Linked DNA regions of Undibacterium parvum. The protein of the gene in region 3 interacts with the protein of the main gene of each other region in a pairwise test. Links are inferred from orthologs where the notes say so. Each region holds a gene or a part of one and is shown on either strand. Other genes may lie near its edges.

Region 1 (5,934 bases), 3.3 Mb from region 3 along the record:
GTATGCGCGATTCGGTGACACTGCGGATTTTTTCTTCCGCGTCACGTCGCGCTTGTGCAGCGGCGGCGGCGACAGTTTCAGCCTGCTCTCTCTTACTGGCGGCCAACAATAAATCCTCATCGGCACGAATACGTAACTGTATCGCCTCACGGGCTCTACGCTCTGAGTCACCACGTGCTTGCGCAATCGCCTCATATTCTCGCTCTACGGCAACACGCGCCAAGGCATCCTCGCGCGCTCTCACCTCAACTGGGGCGCGATTAATTTCACACTCTAGTGCCAAGGCTTCGGCTTGCTCTCTTTCACGATTAAGCTGCTGCGCCTCACTACGCGCTTTGGCCAGCATCTCGGAAGTTTCACGCGCGTCCTTGTCTCTGCGCTCACTATTGCGCGCCAATTCTGCGATGCGCGCATCAACCCGCGCCCGTTCACGTGCCTCGTGTCTGGCCGACAGCGATGCCGCAGCGCGCTCTGCCGCCCACTGCTGAGCAACTTGCGTCTCCTGCACCAGACTTACTGCCGCCGCTTTCGCCTTACCGGCACCCTCACTCTCAACACGCAACTTCTCAAGCACCAGATTTTTGTTTTTTTGTTCAAACAACAAGCGTTGATCCGCCTGCTCTGTCGCTTTGCTTTCCAGTCTTATGCGTTCATTAAATTCTGAAGTTTCTCTAGTTTCCGCCGCTATCCGCGCCTCGCTCACCGCGCCAGACTGACGTTCCGCTTCAAGACGAGTACGACTACTGAGTATCGCTGCTTGCTCCAACTCCAGATTTTTTTGCGCCAGATTAGCCGCATCAACTTCTGTTTGAGCACGTTCCTGCGCCAGGCTTCTGGCACGCGCTTCCGCTTGCAGTCGGTTTTCTGAGGCCACGGTGGCTCGCGCCTCAGCCTCGACTCGCGCGATGGCCTCGCGGATTCCTTTCACATCAATCCGGGAATGTGTTTCTAAATGCGGGTCCGAGAATGAAGCATCGTCGTCCGCATCGAGACGACCATCCATGGAATAGGCTCCCATAGACAATCTATTTAACAATGTTTGGTTTGCATCCATTTCCTACCCCCGATTGATGGCGACTCTAGCGAACAGTACAAATATCTGGCTAGACTCTCATAAACTAAATTATCGATGATAGGCAAACAAAGCATCTTTGGATAAGAAGAGGAAAACGGCCTTATATCTTTGCTATGAAGTGTAAAAAGCCGCGTACAGCAAGACAATCGCAAGATTTCGTGCTAACAAAGCGCCTGCCCAGCACATAAAGTGCCCAGCAACGCAAGGGCTTTGCACCATTTTCACAGTGGGCAACGTAAAATACGGCACGCATCTTTCATTTGTATTTAATTTGCATTTAATCACGTTTTTTGGAGAATTATCTTGTCAGAGCCTGTTATCGAAATCAGACATCCCCTCATGCAGCACAAGCTCACGCTAATGCGTAGCAAAGAGACGACTACCGACAATTTCCGCCGCCTGTTGCGGGAAATCAGCCAGATGCTGGCGTATGAAGTGACACGCGATTTACCTTTAGAAAACATACAGATAGAAACGCCGGTAGCGACTATTGACGCGCCGGCGATTAGCGGGAAAAAACTCTGCGTGATTTCTATTTTACGGGCCGGCAATGGGATACTCGATGGCATGCTCGATCTGCTGCCAAACGCGCGCGTTGGACATATCGGGCTATACCGTGATCCCGAAACTTTAGAACCAGTTGAGTATTATTTTAAAGTACCGGAAGATATCGCTGATCGCCTGGTCATCGTGGTCGACCCTATGCTCGCTACCGGCAACTCTGCTGCTGCTGCAATATCTCGCCTCAAATTACGCGGTGCGGTCAGCATAAAATTTGTTTGTCTACTGGCCGCGCCCGAAGGTATCAAGGTCATGCAAGCGGCTCATCCCGATGTCTCTATCCTGACGGCATCGATAGACCAATGCCTGAACGAGCATGGCTATATTGTCCCAGGCCTGGGCGATGCGGGCGACCGTCTATTTGGTACCAAATAAATTTTTACGTACTTTTAACATGAATAAACCAGAGCTGTTGCAAATGAAATCGAAGTTACCAGAAGTTGGGACTACCGTTTTTTCAGTGATGTCAGCGCTGGCGGCAGAGACCGGCGCCGTCAATTTAGGTCAGGGCTTCCCTGATTTTAATTGCGATCCGCTACTCATCGATGCCGTCACGCTGGCGATGCAAGAGGGCCATAATCAATACCCGCCTATGGCTGGTGTGCCCGCATTACGCAGCGCCATCTCGACCAAAATACAACAGCTCTACGGCCATCTTTACGATGCCGATCATGAGATCACCGTCACCGCCGGTGCGACCCAGGCGATCATGAGCATTTTGCTGGCCTGCGTCCATCCTGGCGATGAAGTGATTGTGATTGAACCGGCTTACGACAGTTATGTTCCGGCGATCAAACTGGCAGGTGGTGTGCCGGTGTTTGTCTCGATGCAGTTAGGAGCGAACGGCTACAGCATAGACTGGGATCAACTGGCCGCGGCAATCAGCCCCAAGACCCGGCTATTGCTGCTCAACTCGCCGCATAATCCCACTGGTTTTGTGTTGCAGGAAAGTGATATTGCGGCGCTCACTCGCATCGTTCAACATACCCAACTGCTGATCGCCTCAGACGAGGTGTATGAACATATGGTGTTTGATGGGCAGCGCCATGAATCGCTGGCACGCTATCCGGAGTTGGCGGCACGCTCCTACATCATTTCCAGCTTTGGTAAGACTTACCATGTCACAGGATGGAAAGTTGGCTTTGTGGCGGCACCGCGCGCACTGATGACAGAATTTCGTAAAGTTCATCAATTCAATGTCTTTACCGTCAATACGCCCATGCAATTGGGACTGGCACGCTACATGGCTGCGCCTCAGCCTTACCTGGAATTGGCAGATTTTTATCAAAAAAAACGTGATAAGTTTCGTGCCGGTTTAGAAAATTCGCGCTTTAAACTACTGCCGACTCATGGCACGTATTTTCAATGCGTCGATTATTCGGCAATCTCGCAAAAATCAGAAAGTGAGTTCGCACAGTGGCTCACGCGCGAGATCGGTGTGGCGGCGATTCCTGTTTCTGCTTTCTATCATCAAGGCCATGAAAGCGGCATAGTCAGATTTTGCTTTGCGAAACAAGATGCCACTTTAGAAAACGCATTGCAACGCTTACAGGCGATTTAAGTAAGATACTCAGAGGGGGTATTATGAGCATGCGCACAGCGGATATGCGCGAATACCCTCATTTTTAGGCATACTCCCTTAGGACTTACGCAAAACCGCCCCAGCGTCGTGGTCTCCGTCTTGCCATACTAAAGTACTGTCTTCGACGGTACGCCTAGCTGGAACAATTTTGCGTAAGTCCTATCCCTAATAATAAGGATTTACAGGGTATTTATTGAGCTACAGGGGTATTTTTTATTTGCAAATCAGCATCAATTTGATCGATATGCTCTTTGCGTTGAAATGCCTTGGCTTCTACCGAGATACGTTGAAGTACTGCAAACAGTTTGCGACGCAGTAACTTGCTATCATTAATGCAGGAAGTGACAAAAAACTTATCATAGCAATCATTTTCCGCTTGCAAGTACCAGAGGCGCAATTGCTCTTGCCCAATCTCAGACTCATTGAGCGCAAGCTCAGCCTGCACTCCGGTTTGTATGCTGGTGGTGGCAAAGCGCACATCCAATTCGGCTATTTTCTTTTGCAAGACGGCAAGCTCAATTTTATCCTCTTGCGCCTGCAGACTCTGGCAAATAAATCCTGTGCTTAGCGCTAGCAACACCAGTACCGTGTTCACGCCATGCCATTGGTAAGTCTTGTTCATTCGTATCCTTGGGTTTTATGCTTTACTGCAGCGCTAGTCCAACATTATAGGTTTAGTTCGGTTCTATGCTTAGCCGCGAGCTAGACAATACCCGCACTTAGGTCGCGTTGATCGGCATCCATGTATTCACGTGACTGCATTTCTATGATCCGTGACACGGTGCGATGAAATTCATTCGACAAAGTACCTGCGGTATATAGTTCTTCAGGAGTCACTTCGGCTGACATGATTAATTTTACTTTATTATCATAAAATACATCAATCAACCACGTGAAACGGCGCGCCTCAGAAGACATCGCTGCCGACATGGCTGGTATAGAAGACAGTATGACCGTATGAAAACGACTGGCGATTTCGAGGTAGTCGTTTTGCGAACGTGGACCGCCGCATAGAGTGGCGAAATCAAACCAAATCACACTACCGGCACGACGCAAAGCTTTCAGTTCGCGCCCTTCAATATTCACATGCCCGTCTTCATCACTGGTTTCTGCGATACGCACAAAGGCCTCACGTAGGCTTTGATCGGTGGCAGCGCACAGCGGCGTCAGATAAGCCTGCACCTGTTCCAAAGCACGCTTACGATAGTCATTGCCCGAATCGACATTGATCACATCTAATTTTGTCTTGAGCAAGGCAATTGTTGGCAGCATCCGGTCTCTATGCAAACCATCCGGATACAGGGTATCGGGCTGATAATTCGAAGTCATGACAAACGACACACCATTTTCGAATAGAGCATTCAACAAATTATATAAAAGCATGGCATCTGCCACGTCAGAAACATGAAATTCATCAAAACAGATCAAACGGTATTTCTTGGCGATGCGGCGCGCCACTTCATCGAGAGGATCAGCCACGCCTTTTAATTCATCCAACTGACGATGCACCGCCCGCATAAATTCGTGAAAGTGCAGCCTGCCCTTGCGCACCACAGGCACCACAGAATAAAAACTATCCATCAAGAAGGATTTGCCGCGCCCGACCCCACCCCACATGTACACGCCGCGCGGCACATCCGGCCGCGTGATGATACGAGTGAATTTATTCGAGCGTTTGGATTTATACAGTACCCACTCATCGTAGGCTTGCTGAAGACGCGCCACTGCAAACTGTTGCGCCGCATCGGCTTGAAAGCCGCGCGTGGTCAATGCATCATGGTAAAACTCGGTGACATTCATGTGCACTAAGAAAAAAGGATAACAAGTTAAACAAAAGCCGCTGATGATTTCTCACCAGCGGCACAGAACCGAAAATTTCTAATTTTTTAGAAATTCAAAGAACGCTTATCGACCGCCAAGGCAGCTTCTTTAGTCGCTTCCGACAAGGAAGGATGCGCATGACAGATGCGTGCGATATCTTCGGCAGAAGCGCGGAACTCCATCGCAACCACCGCTTCAGAGATCAGTTCGGAAGCCATAGGGCCAACGATATGCACACCCAAAATCTCATCGGTAGTAGCGTCAGCCAAAAACTTTACCATGCCCGATGTGTCACCCAAAGCACGGGCGCGACCATTGGCCATAAATGGGAAAGTACCCGCTTTATAGGCTACGCCATCGGCCTTCAGTTGTTGCTCAGTACGACCAACCCAGGCAATTTCAGGTGAAGTGTAAATCACCCAAGGGATAGTATTGAAGTTAACATGACCGTGCTGACCGGCGATACGCTCAGCCACTGCAACGCCCTCTTCTTCTGCCTTATGCGCCAACATAGGGCCACGAACCACGTCACCCACCGCCCACACATTGGTCAAATTAGTTTTGCAATCAGCATCCACCGCGATAAAGCCACGCTCATCAAGTTGCAAGCCCACCGCTTCGGCATTGAGGCCGTTGGTGTTAGGCGTGCGGCCAATGGAGATAATGAGTTTATCAAATACGGCTTTTTGTGCAGCGCCTTTGTCATCGGTATAGTTGACAGTAACGTCTTTTTTACCTTTGACGATGTCGCCGATTTTAACGCCCAAATTAATCGACAAGCCTTGTTTGACGAAAAGTTTGTTCGCTTCTTTGGCGATCTGCTCATCGACTGCACCGAGGAAAGTCGGCAAAGCTTCCAGTACGGTGACTTCCGCACCGCAGCGACGCCATACGC
Region 2 (6,022 bases), 830 kb from region 3 along the record:
TGGCAAGTTTCGCAGATTTCACGTCATCCCCAGCGCCCATATACACTGGACTATGTGAATCAGATCTTTACTGATTTTCATGAATTGCATGGCGATCGTAGTTTTGCCGATGATTTAGCAATCGTGGGTGGACTGGCGCGCTTTAATGGTCAAGCCTGCATGGTTATCGGGCACCAAAAAGGACGTGACACCAAAGAGCGCGCATTGCGCAATTTTGGCATGCCTAAGCCTGAAGGTTATCGTAAGGCAATGCGCCTGATGAAGCTGGCGGAAAAATTTAACATCCCTGTGTTTACTTTTGTCGACACTACTGGTGCTTGGCCAGGTATCGATGCAGAAGAGCGTGGCCAGTCTGAGGCGATTGGACATAATCTTTATGTGATGGCTGAACTTAAAGTGCCTTTAATTGCGACCATTATTGGAGAGGGTGGTTCCGGTGGTGCGTTGGCACTCGCAGTTGGTGACGCTGTATTGATGCTGCAGTATGCAACTTACTCAGTTATTTCCCCAGAGGGTTGCGCATCGATCTTATGGAAAACCTCTGATCGCGCATCGGATGCGGCGGAGGCTTTAGGCTTAACTGCGCATCGATTGAAAGCAATGGGTTTAATCGATAAGATTATTAACGAGCCTTTGGGTGGCGCACATCGCGACCCTAAGCAAATGTGCGCATTGGTGAAGCGTGCTTTGGCTGACACCTTGCGTCAATTTCAAGGTGTGAAGACTAAGGATTTGCTGAATGCTCGCCATGAAAAGTTAATGACTTACGGTAAATTCAAGGAAACAAAATCGTCTGAATGAAGTCCGTGAACCCCAGTGATAAGGCGCTCAAGCAGCGCTTTGAAGAAGTAATATCGTCGATCATCTCAGAACAAGCCCCAGATGCTGTGCAGCGCGGAATCGCAATTGCATATAGTGGCGGGCTTGATTCTGCAGTTCTACTCTCGCTCGCAGCTAGTTTTTGCAGAGAAAAACAGATTCCAATTTTTGCTTTTCATGTACATCATGGCTTGAGTCAAAATGCGGATGAATGGCTTGCGCATTGTCAATCTACTTGTGAAAAAATTGGAGTTGTCTTTTCTTCGGTAAAAGTTCACATTGATCTTAATAGTCCCGAAGGAATTGAGGCTACGGCCAGAGCCGAACGTTATCGTGCATTAGGCGGCTTGTGTGCGCAATTTAAGACTTCGTTATTGCTGACTGCCCATCATCAAGATGATCAGGCTGAGACGCTTCTGCTACAACTATTGCGTGGCTCCGGTGTTTCTGGGCTGTCCGGCATGGATTTGTTTAATTATGCACCGGCACTGCTTTTGAATAAAGATCTGCTCATTGCCAGACCACTTCTGGGTCTGAGCAAAGAGATGTTATTAGACTTTGCTACATCGTATGAAATTAGTTACGTTGTGGATGAATCGAATTTTGATTGTCGATACGCTAGAAATGCATTACGACAACAGGTCATGCCTGTTCTGTCAAAAATTTCGCTAGGTTATACGACTAGGTTAGCCAGAAGTGCCAGGCATGTGCAAACGGCCGGCCGCTTGTTGAATGAACTTGCGCAGATCGATATGGCAGCATGCCTGATAGATGATGCTTTGCAAATCGAAAAAATGCGACTGCTTAGTATCGACAGGATAGAGAATTTAATGAGGTATTGGTTTTCTACCTTGGGTGTGCGTATGCCATCGACCGCACGATTAGCTGAAATGCGCCATCAACTTTTTGACGCTAGGCATGATGCAAAGATTACTATCCATCATGATAAATTGGGTGTTCATCGTTATAAAGATAGAATTTATGCGTCAGCCTTGCCCACAGGTGATGAGTTAGTCGCACCCAAAGAATTCATATGGAATGGTGAAGCAGCGATTTATTTCGCGGATTTTTCAGGAACTATGCATTTTGAAGAGGCAAGATACGGCGTTGATAAAGACTGGTTGATGCAGCAAAAGCTTTGTTTGCGCGGACGCGAAGGCGGAGAGCGCTTAAAGCTTGCCGCAAACCGATCCACACGCGATATTAAGAGCCATTTTCAAACACTAAAAATACCATTTTGGCAAAGGCAGCGATTACCATTTTTGTATGTCAATGGTAAATTGTTACATGCGGCCAAGGTCGGCACGCATTCGGAACTTTTCCAATTGGATAGTGAAAATTTGATAAATTTCAGATGGCAAGCGGATTAATGTTAAGGCAATAACGCTGTCTTAGTTGGTAGATAAGGATATCTGTAATGAAAAGACAAATTGTTTTAGACACGGAAACCACGGGATTGAACGCCAGAGGTGGTGATAGAGTAATAGAAATTGGTTGCGTCGAATTAATTGACCGTAAATTAACCGGCAATAATTTTCATTGTTACATTAATCCTGAGCGTGATTCTGAAGAGGGCGCATTGGCTGTTCATGGATTAACGACAGAGTTTTTGCGTGATAAACCAAAATTTGCTGAAATCTCAAAGGAATTTTTGGAGTATGTTCAAGGCGCGGAAATTGTTATTCATAACGCACCGTTTGACGTCGGCTTTCTAAATGCTGAATTAACACTTTTGGGAATGCCTTTATTCCCTGAGTTTGTTGAACAAATCACAGACACCTTGGTTCAGGCAAAAGAACTGCACCCAGGTAAGCGCAATTCTTTAGATTCATTGTGTGATAGATATGAAATTTCCAATTCTCACCGGAAATTACACGGTGCATTATTGGATGCCGAATTATTGGCCGATGTGTTTTTGGCGATGTCCCGTGGGCAAAATAGCTTTTCTATCGAAATACAAGAAGAGGAGGTTGCACCAGTACTTACTGATGTGCTGATAGATCTTCCTATGCATGATGTATTGCTTTGTTTGGCTGAAGAGTCTGAGATGACTGAGCATGAGCTGCTGCTAACCGGCTTGGATAAGGATGTTCGTGGCAAAAGCATATGGAATCAAATCTAAGTAATTGAGAGGTTGGGGCGCATTTCATTCTCCTTAACCTTTGTGTAGAGCAGTAATCCAGGCGTTATGGCGCTCACTATTTCGGTGAGTCTTTTTGCCGTAGATCTTTTTTGCCTTCCCAAATCCTTCTTTTAAATACACAAAAAAGCGATCAGATATTCGAACTGCATCGCTGATTTTGCTATTTCTCAAAAAAACATCACTTTTGCCTAAAGTTTTTCGATTTTCGACCGTTAAATAAACTAAGAAAAATTAAATTAAATATTTTTTCGATTTACCCTAAAGTTTTCACTTTTGCTGTCGTTAATGTTTGTGTAGCTTGAGATGATTGAATACTTTTTAATTTTAAGTCCATGATTTTAAAGTAACTTTAAAATTTTTTCTTGTTTTGTAAATGCATCAAATTTCTACGAATTTAATTTTTGTAGATGTTAATATTTGCTTGTAGGAATAATTCCTACGGGCGATTTCCGTTTTTTGAAAACATTCTTAGAGTTTCACCTATACACCGGTATTTTCCTTAGTCTCACAATGTATCTCACTGGCAATGAAGTTTGGCCAGGTTAAACACGATGGGGGTAGGACATGACACCGAACGATATAATGGCTGAAATTCGCGACGCTAACTTAAGCTATCTAATGTTGGCCCAGCAGATGATTCGTGCCGATAAGCCTACCGCCATATTCCGCCTTGGTATTGGTAAGGAAATTGCTGATCTGATAGAGGGTTTAAATAACTCTCAGATTCTAAAATTGGCTGGCTCGAATATGATGCTTGCAAGGTTCCGCTTCGAAGATAGCGCAATTTTATGCATGTTGACCAATTACAATAAAGAACGTTCACTGGCTCACTCTCATGCTGCGATCTTAATGGCTGGGCAGGCAGTTGAAGAGATTAATTAAGTAAATCTCTTTTGTTTTTAAAATTGAAAATGGGTGGCAGCATGGCAACCAAAAGTGTAGTAAGTGAAGCACATGACATTCAACTGGCGATAGATTTGGTTAATTTGGGCGCTCGTCTACAGTTGCTTGAGTCCGAGACTTCGCTGTCGCGTGAGCGGCTTTTGAAAATATATAAAGAGCTTAAAGGGGTGTCTCCGCCCAAGGGAATGTTGCCATTTTCAACTGACTGGTTTGTTACTTGGCAACCAAATATACATTCGTCTTTATTTATGAATATTCACAAATACTTGCAGGAGCACGCTGGTATTGTTGGTATCGAGGCTGTGGTTAAGGCGTATCGTTTGTATTTAGAGCAATTCCCGGTCGCTGCTGGCGATGAGCCAATATTGTCAATGACACGCGCATGGACTCTGGTTCGATTTTTTGATGGGAAAATGCTTTCGTTTGTAAAATGCAGTAAGTGTGGCGGGCAATTTGTTGCGCACTCTATGGATTTGCATGACCATTATGCTTGTGGGCTTTGCAATGTTCCTTCTCGCGCAGGCAAGACGAAAAAACTTAGGGATGTAGAACCCTTATTGGATATGGTAGCATGAAGGGAATATTTTTCTGGAATGCTTTTGAAGATAGGATTGACTATTCAGCGCATAAATAGTGCTCTTAAATTGGGTCTTGACTCGCTTTCGCCTTCAATTCTGGCGATACTGATTCAGTCGACCTCAATGCTCCTTTGTTTTTTGATGTCCATAGTTCTTCGTTTCACTCTAGATAGTCCCCCATCGATTGTTTTTTATGTTGTATTTCAGGCTGCGTTCGCGGCCTTTTTAACATTTTTGTGGGAATTGGATTGGTGGTGGATCGTAATTCAATTTTTGTTTCCTCTTCTTGTCCCCATTTTATTAATCGCTGAAATTTCGCCGACTTATTATTTGTGTGGATTTGTTTTTTTGACTTTAATCTATTGGTCTATTTTTCGAACCCAAGTCCCTTATTTTCCTTCGACTTCGGCTTTGCTTCCAGCCGTGCTTAATTTACTACCCCCGGATAGTAAATTCCGATTTGTTGATGTAGGAAGCGGATTAGGTGGCTTGTTATTCAAATTGTCGGCCGTCCGCAAAGAATCTTCATTTGTCGGCATTGAGATCGCACCTTTGCCATGGGCTATTAGCTATTTCCGAGCTTGGTTTGCTAGCTCACCGGTTCGATTTATTTTTGGCAATTACGAGCGTGCGAATTTTGGTGAGTACGACGTCGTGTTTGCATATTTATCACCGGTGGCAATGAGTAACTTATGGGTAAAGGCGATCGCAGAAATGAAGCCAGGCACCTTGTTATTGAGCTATGAATTCATAATTCCCGATGTCGAGCCAGATTTGTGTATTAATATAGCCGAGAAAGAACCTTTTCTCTACGTATGGCGCATATAATGGAATATGTAAGTGTATGCCTTGGGCAATATTAGAGGCAACATTCAGTCTTTATGCAGTCGATTATCTCGTTCATTAATTGACGCCCATGCTCAAAAAATAGCTCGCAATCGAAATTCATTAAGGAGTATTAGGCATGTTAGTCATCGTTGGCTATATTGTTGTTATGGGATCTGTTTTCGGCGGATTCGTAATGTCCGGCGGACATCTTGCTGTTTTGTTCCAGCCACTCGAATTATTAATGATAGGGGGAGCGGCGGTCGGCGCATCTTTAGTTGGTAATACTGGTAAGACCTTAAAAGCCTCGCTCAAAGCTTTGCCTGGAGTGCTAAAAGGCTCTAAGTATACAAAGGCCCTTTATATGGAGCTGATGACTATGTTATTCGACGTGTTAACCAAAATACGTAAAGAAGGCTTAATGTCTATTGAGGGGGACATAGAAAAGCCCGAAGAGAGTCCATTGTTTAGCAAATATCCTTTAATCGTCACAGACCATCACATGATGGAGTTTATTAGTGATTATTTGCGACTGATGGTTTCTGGAAATATGGACGCATTTCAAATAGAAAATTTGATGGATAACGAGTTGGAAACTCATCATCATGAGGCTGCAGGGCCTTCACATTTTATTGCTAAATTAGGGGACGGCCTTCCAGCCTTTGGCATCGTCGCAGCAGTAATGGGGGTTGTGCATACTATGGAGTCTGTGGGTATTCCACCAGCTGAATTGGGTATATTAATTGCGCATGCC
Region 3 (7,209 bases):
AAGGATATGGAGATCATCACCTATGTACTGGAAGGGGAGATCGCGCATAAAGACAGTATGGGCAATGGCAGTACCATACGTCCCGGTGATGTACAGCGCATGAGCGCGGGTACCGGTGTGCAGCACTCAGAGTTTAATCCTTCGAAAGAGCATAAAACCCATTTGCTACAAATTTGGATACAACCAGCGCAAGCGGGGAATGCGCCTGCTTACGAAGAGAAGCATTTTAGTCGCGAACAAAAAGAGGGGCGCTTATGTCTGGTGGCTTCACCGGATGCCGCTGCCGGCTCAGTGCGGATACAGCAAGATGCGCGTATGTATGTAGGCTTGTTCGATGCTCAGCAAACTGCGCTGCTGAGTCTGGCTCAAAACCGTCTGGCATACGTGCATCTGGCACGCGGTGCTCTGACTGTGAACGGGCAGATTTTGCGGGCAGGAGACGCCTTGATGTTGCGCGACGAAGCACAGCTAGCGCTTACTCATGGCGTCGCGGCCGAGGTGCTGGTGTTTGATCTGCCTGAATAGGCTTTTGGGGGGAGTATCAGCCTTAGCTGGCTGATTGCGCAGGTATTGATTGCGCAATCAGCTGACCGTGTCGCATACCCGGTGGGAGTATGTAGTAGGCGCTGGGGCGGTTTAGACGGAAGTTTCGGCAGTACTTTTTTCTACCGACATTTTTTGACAATGCGGGCAGGATTTACCTTCTACATACCAGGGTGAAATCTGTTCACGTGGCGTGACGACGGCGCGGCAGGCATAACACTGCGTGGTATCGGTGGCTTGCAGTTGTGGGTTGAGTGCGGTGCGATAATCAAACACAAAGCAATCGCCATGATAATGTGCACCGCCGACTTCTTCGAAGTACTTCAGGATGCCGCCTTCGAGTTGATATACGCTCTCGTAGCCGACATTTTGCATATGAATCGCCGCTTTCTCGCAGCGTATCCCGCCAGTACAAAACGTGACGACCGTTTTGTCATTCAAGGCATCGCGATTGGCTGCTATGACTGCTGGGAATTCGGTGAATTTAGTGATGCGATAATCTATCGTGTTATCGAAACTGCCGACATCGACTTCAAAATCATTGCGCGTGTCCACCATCACCACTGCTTTACCGTTGTCATCATGGCCCTGGTCTAACCAGCGTTTTAAAGTGTGGGCGTCGACCGATGGTGCGCGGCCATCTTCTGGTTTGATCAAAGGCATGCGCATGGTGATGATTTCGGCTTTCAGCTTAATCAGCAACTTGGTAAATGGCTGGTGATCTGACAAACTTTCTTTCGCGACCACGTCGGCGAAACGAGTATCGGTATGCAGCCACGCCATATACGCATCGATCTCGTGGCGTAAGCCAGCCAGAAACATATTGATGCCTTCTGGCGTTAGCAAGACTGTGCCTTTGAGGTTCAGTTCTTCACACTTGGCAATAAATTCAGGACGCTTTTCGGCGGTATCGTCGAAGGTGATGAATTTATAAGCGGAGATATTGACGTAATTATTCTCGCGTTTAGGCGTTGCAAGATCAGCGGAAGTAAGGGCAGAGGAAGGCATGTGAAATTCGGTAAGGTGTATAAGTCTTTGATTCGACAGCATTATAAGCCAAAACCAGGGCGCTGCGCCAGAGTCGCCAGTCAGCTCGAAGTCGGGGATTTTTCCCTGCCATGAATAAATTATTCTTTAAGACCCCGCTCTTTGCTAAAACAGAGGAAAAATACCTGCATGTCAAAACGTTTTTTGCGCTGCCCAAACCTGCAGACAAGCGCTAAATTGCTACTCAACACGGTAAAATAGCGGGATGAACACAGAACTCACACTTTCTAGCAATCCGGCCGTGGTCGAGGCGGCTGCAGTCGTAAAAAAATCACCGCAATTCGTCCACCTGCGTTTGCACTCCGAATATTCTATCGTCGATGGTTTGGTGCGTATCGACGATGTCGTTAAGGCCGCCGCCAAAGATATGCAGGTCGCCTTAGCCATGACGGATCTGGCGAACTTGTTTGGCTTGATTAAATTTTATAGAGCGGCGCGTGGCAAGGGCATCAAGGCGATTGCCGGTTGTGACGTCTGGATCACCAATGAGCTCGATAGAGATAAACCGACGCGACTCTTATTATTGGTAAAAAACCGTGCCGGGTATTTGCAGCTATGTGAATTGCTGGCGCAGGCCTGGTTAGAGAATCAACATCGCGGCCGTGCCGAACTGAAGTTCGAGTGGCTACAGGCGATTTTTGAAAAAGGCGCGCCGCCTGGCCTGATCGTTCTCTCCGGCGCGCATTTTGGCGATGTCGGTACGGCTATCGACAACGGCAATCTGGAATTGGCCGAGTCGCATGCACAGCGCTGGGCCAGTATCTTCCCCGGACATTTTTATATAGAGATACAACGCGCTGGCCAGCCGAATATGGAGGCGCATGTGCGTTTAGCGGTGGCGCTGGCGCATAAATTAGGTTTGCCGGTAGTCGCAACCCACCCGATACAGTTCATCCACAAAGAAGATTTTACTGCGCATGAAGCGCGCACCTGTATTTCGGAAGGCGAGATGCTGGCCAATGGCCGACGCGCGCGGCGCTTCAATGATCAGCAATGCTTCAAGACCCAGGATGAAATGGCGGCCTTGTTTAGCGATTTGCCAGGCGCTTTGCAAAATGCGGTGGAGATTGCCAAACGCTGCAATCTAACCTTGGTGCTGGGCAAGCCTCAGTTGCCGGATTTCCCTACGCCAGACGGCATGACGATTAACGATTTTCTGGTTTCAGAGTCGAAAAAAGGTCTGGAATACCGGCTCTCGCAGATTTTTTTGAATGAAGAGAAGCGCGAGCAAGTGCGGCCACGTTATGAAGCCAGACTTAAGTTCGAGACTGATACCATCATCAAGATGGGCTTTCCCGGTTACTTTTTGATCGTTGCCGATTTTATTCAATGGGCTAAAAATAATGGCGTGCCGGTAGGCCCGGGACGCGGATCAGGAGCTGGTTCGCTGGTCGCGTATTCGCTGTTGATTACCGATCTCGATCCGCTCCAATACAATTTACTGTTTGAGCGTTTCCTTAATCCTGAGCGCGTCTCCATGCCCGATTTCGATATCGATTTTTGTCAGGAAGGGCGCGATAGGGTCATCCAATACGTGAAAGACCGCTACGGCAAGCAGGCGGTGTCGCAGATTGCCACTTTCGGTACCATGGCTGCCAAAGGCGCGATCCGCGACGTCGGGCGCGTGCTCGATTTTGGCTATATGTTTTGCGATGGCGTCTCCAAGCTGATCCCGTTTAAGCCGGGTAAGCCTGTGACGATCGCCGAGGCCATCATAGAAGAACCTTTGCTGGCCGAGCGTCAGGAAAACGAAGAAGAAGTAAAAACCTTACTCGATCTGGCGCAACAAGTAGAAGGCATCACCCGCAATATCGGTATGCATGCCGGTGGCGTGATTATCGCTCCGGGTAAGCTCACCGATTTTTGTCCTCTGTACACGCAGGGCGGCGATTCTGGCGTGGTCTCGCAATACGATAAAGATGACGTGGAGGCCGTGGGTCTGGTGAAGTTCGACTTTTTGGGTCTGACCACGCTGACCATTCTTGATAGGGCGGTGCGCTACATCAAGATGCTCGATCCGTCCCAGGCTGATTTTGATCTGGCGAAATTGCCGCTTGATGACAGAGGCTCGTATGAACTGCTGACTAAGGCGAAAACAGTCGCGGTGTTTCAGCTGGAAAGCCGCGGCATGCAGGGCATGCTGAAAGATGCCCGCCCCGATCGATTCGAAGACATTATTGCGCTGGTAGCTTTGTACCGACCGGGTCCTATGGATCTGATCCCGGATTTTTGTAAGCGTAAGCACGGCGAGAAGTTTGATTACCCCGACCCGCGTACCGAAGGCATTTTGTCTGAAACCTACGGCATCATGGTGTATCAGGAACAGGTTATGCAGATGGCGCAGGTGGTGGGTGGTTACTCACTCGGCGGCGCCGATATGCTACGCCGTGCCATGGGTAAGAAAAAAGCTGAAGAGATGGCAGAGCACCGCCAGATTTTCCGTGACGGTGCTGCCAAGGATGGTCTGGGCGAGCAAAAGGCTGACGAGATTTTCGATTTGATGGAAAAGTTCGCTGGCTACGGTTTTAATAAATCGCATGCCGCCGCCTATGCCTTATTGTCGTATCACACCGCGTATCTTAAAGCGCATCACCCGGCCGCGTTTATGGCCGCGAATATGTCGCTGGCGATGGACGATACCGAAAAGGTCAAAATTTTAGTCGAAGATGCGATCGACATCTGCAAGCTCAAAATGCTGGCGCCTGACATCAATGAATCCGAATACAGGTTTATCCCGGTCGGCGAAATGGGCAAGAAAGCCACGCAGATCCGTTACGGGATGGGCGCGGTGAAGGGCTCAGGACAAAACGCGATAGAAAGCATAGTCGCAGCGCGTAAGGCCGATGGCCCATTTAAGGATTTGTTTGATTTCTGTAAGCGCGTCGATAAGCGCCAGGTGAATCGCCGCACCATAGAATCCCTGATACGGGCCGGTGCCATGGATTGTCTTAAACAAGACCGCGCGGTGTTATTGGCAACCGTCAATTACGCGCTGGAAGCGGCCGTTCAGGCTGAGGCGGCAGCCAATCAGGTCAGCCTGTTTGGCGACGACGATGACATGATACCGCCGCCCGAATACATCAAGGCCGAGGTCTGGTCGGATCGCCAGCGCTTGCTGGAAGAGAAATTAGCGCTGGGCTTTTATTTTTCTGGTCATCTGTTTGATGCGTATGCGCCGGAGGTCAGGCAATTCGTCAAGACAACGCTGGCCAAGCTCGATCCCTCGCGCGATTTACGATTGCTGGGCGGGGTAATTTCCGGGGTGCGTACCCAGATGACACAGCGCGGCAAGATCCTGATCGTGACGCTGGACGACGGCACCGCCACAGTTGACGTGACGGTGTACAGCGAGTTGGCCGACGAGTACAAGAAAATTTTTAAGGAAGACGAATTTCTGGCTGTGCTGGGCAAGGTCTCGGAAGACCGCTTCTCGGGTGGCTTGCGGATTACTGCCGAAAAAGTCATGGATATAGGTCGTGCCAGGGTACAGTTCTCGCAAGGCTTGCGGGTGACCCTGACTGATAATGCCGAGCCGGTAAAACTGGCCGAGGTGCTCAAGCCGCATTTGAATCAGGATGGCTGCCCAGTCTTGATACGTTACCAAAATCTGGATGCCAGTGCCGAGCTGTATTTGTCGGATCAGTGGCGGGTCAATCCGGATGATGAGCTCAGACTCAAACTGGGGCAGTGGCTGGGGCGTCAGAATGTACAGATAGAGTATGCCTGATGACGACGATCGCAAATAATCAAAATCAACTGCTTACTCAGTCGTCCTGGCGAGCCGCTTTGCCGCAACAGGTGCTTAGCTGGTTGCCCTTGACGCTGTTTTTTCCGGTTGGTGTTATGTATGCTGGGGTCTTGCTATTTGCATTGAGCTTGCTGATCTCAGGAGATTACGCGCAGAAATGGCAGCGCATCAAAACGAGCCCGATGTTGTTGCCGGTGTTGGCTTTGAGTGCGGTGACTATCGTGGTGGCGCTGTTTCAAACTCGACCAGCCGGTGAGTTCTGGTCGGCGTTTTGGCATTATCAGACCTATCTGTTTTTGCTACCGTTTTTGGCGGTGGGCACCGGTGTGGTGGACGGGAAAGCCGCATGGCAGGCACGTGCGCAACTGGTGTTATTTGGCGGTGCGATCTATGCGTCTACCCTGTTTTATTTAGGCGCTGCTGGCTTATTGCCACCGACTACGCTGTTCCGTAGTTATGTGGTGTACGAAGGGAATAAATCGATCTTGCTGGGGATCTTGCTGGCGATCAGTGCCGGCTGGATGTTGCATGCATGGCGCTGGCGTAAGGATCAGCATGTAGTGCGCGCCGTGGCCTGGCTGTATGTGGTGGCAGCCTTGCTGTTATTTGCCAAAAGCCGTACCGCTAGCTTGCTCTTGCTGGTCTTATGCACGCATATGCTGTTGCGCAATGTGCGGCTGAATACGCGCACTGTGATCCTGGCTGCGCTACTTGGCGCTACACTGTTTGGCGGTGTTAAATACCTTGCTGCTTTGCCGCCCCCGGCTACTTGCCTGACCAAACAGATGGTCAGCGAACAGCAGCTCAATCCGGCTTCTATCCTGGCGCAACGCGCCATCTGTACCGTGCATCAATTGCGTGATTTCAATCAGGGAAAAAAAATTGGGGAAGATGGTATGCGGCTGGAGATTTATCAGGTCACGGCTCAGATCATCGCAGAAAAAACCTGGACCGGGCACGGCATAGGTAATTGGTTAGCCCTGTATCAGGCGCGTGCTCAAGGCATGATGAGCGCAGCCATGACCACCCCGCATAATGATTTTCTGCTGTATTGCAGCGAGTTGGGTGTGTTGGGCATGTTGGCACTGATGGGGATTTTCTGCCAGCAATTGTTGGTGGCTAAAAAAATGCAAGACAGCGAGCATCAGGAGCGCGCCATGTTATTGGCAATGTTGGGCGTAACGATGATCGTTGGCGCGATGTTTAATGCGATCTTGCGTGACGGCGTGTTCGGCATGGCTTTTATGATCTTGCTGGCGATACCGCTGGCGGGTGTGAGTAAGAAGCTCAAGTAGCAGGCGCTCTCAAAACAGAATTTCTAAAAGTAATTGCGCAGTATTCATGCGGCCTGCAGGCCTAAAATGGCTGGAAAGCCGCATGGATACTGCGCAATGAAATTTAAAACGTGTAGGTGCGCTGTTAATCCTGCGACAGGATGAACAGCTGGCAATCTCAGATAATCTCCTTTAATCTCAAGTATTAACAACGGAAGCAATGAATAAACTCACTCTAGCCACTTTTCAGCGCCTGTGGATCTTGATGCGTCAGCATCAACAAAAATTGTGGATCAGTTTGATCACCATGCTTGGTACCGCCCTCACCGAAGTCATGTTTCCTCGGGTGCTGGGCTATTTGCTTGACCATGGATTTAAAGGTGAACATACCACGCTGGCCCTATGGAAAATCCCGGCCGCTATCATCGGCATATTTTTATTTCGCGGTATCTGTACCTTTACTACCAGCTATCTGATGAGCTGGACTTCGACCCGCCTCCTGAATGATTTGCGGGCGCAGATTTTTGCAAAAATACTCAGCGTGCCAGTGCAGTTTTACCAGTCCGAATCAAGTGGGCGCATCATCAATACCATCAT

What was found.
Region 1: the proteins of dnaE (region 3) and EJN92_RS18570 interact in binary tests that used the Escherichia coli proteins (3 or more experiments, as listed by UniProt). The link is inferred for Undibacterium parvum from one-to-one orthologs.
Region 2: the proteins of dnaE (region 3) and dnaQ interact in binary tests that used the Escherichia coli proteins (3 or more experiments, as listed by UniProt). The link is inferred for Undibacterium parvum from one-to-one orthologs.

The regions. Positions count from the first base shown.
Region 1 is NZ_CP034464.1:4,245,828-4,251,761, reverse strand. What follows is about bases 1,330-4,113. They hold EJN92_RS18570 (pyridoxal phosphate-dependent aminotransferase), read left to right. Parts: upstream 1,330-2,030; coding sequence 2,031-3,197; downstream 3,198-4,113. Other genes in these bases: zapE (cell division protein ZapE), read right to left, coding at 3,921-4,113; EJN92_RS18565 (hypothetical protein), read right to left, coding at 3,409-3,840; upp (uracil phosphoribosyltransferase), read left to right, coding at 1,415-2,011. Also shown: EJN92_RS18580 (hypothetical protein), read right to left, coding at 1-1,018; more of zapE, read right to left, coding at 4,114-5,018; lpdA (dihydrolipoyl dehydrogenase), read right to left, coding at 5,105-5,934. UniProt on the Escherichia coli protein: Shows aminotransferase activity with methionine and histidine as substrates, and to a lesser extent also with phenylalanine.
Region 2 is NZ_CP034464.1:88,300-94,321, reverse strand. Bases 1,217-4,088 are described here. They hold dnaQ (DNA polymerase III subunit epsilon), read left to right. Parts: upstream 1,217-2,236; coding sequence 2,237-2,941; downstream 2,942-4,088. Other genes in these bases: flhC (flagellar transcriptional regulator FlhC), read left to right, coding at 3,886-4,088; flhD (flagellar transcriptional regulator FlhD), read left to right, coding at 3,527-3,844; tilS (tRNA lysidine(34) synthetase TilS), read left to right, coding at 1,217-2,189. In the rest of the region: EJN92_RS00460 (acetyl-CoA carboxylase carboxyltransferase subunit alpha), read left to right, coding at 1-801; more of tilS, read left to right, coding at 807-1,216; more of flhC, read left to right, coding at 4,089-4,440; EJN92_RS00435 (class I SAM-dependent methyltransferase), read left to right, coding at 4,477-5,271; flagellar motor stator protein MotA, read left to right, coding at 5,408-6,022. UniProt on the Escherichia coli protein: DNA polymerase III is a complex, multichain enzyme responsible for most of the replicative synthesis in bacteria. The epsilon subunit contain the editing function and is a proofreading 3'-5' exonuclease.
Region 3 is NZ_CP034464.1:919,051-926,259, reverse strand. The notes cover bases 1,459-5,517. They hold dnaE (DNA polymerase III subunit alpha), read left to right. Parts: upstream 1,459-1,795; coding sequence 1,796-5,317; downstream 5,318-5,517. Other genes in these bases: EJN92_RS03960 (O-antigen ligase family protein), read left to right, coding at 5,317-5,517; EJN92_RS03970 (sulfurtransferase), read right to left, coding at 1,459-1,551. Also shown: EJN92_RS03975 (pirin family protein), read left to right, coding at 1-525; more of EJN92_RS03970, read right to left, coding at 637-1,458; more of EJN92_RS03960, read left to right, coding at 5,518-6,633; lipid A export permease/ATP-binding protein MsbA, read left to right, coding at 6,833-7,209. UniProt on the Escherichia coli protein: DNA polymerase III is a complex, multichain enzyme responsible for most of the replicative synthesis in bacteria. This DNA polymerase also exhibits 3' to 5' exonuclease activity. The alpha chain is the DNA polymerase catalytic subunit.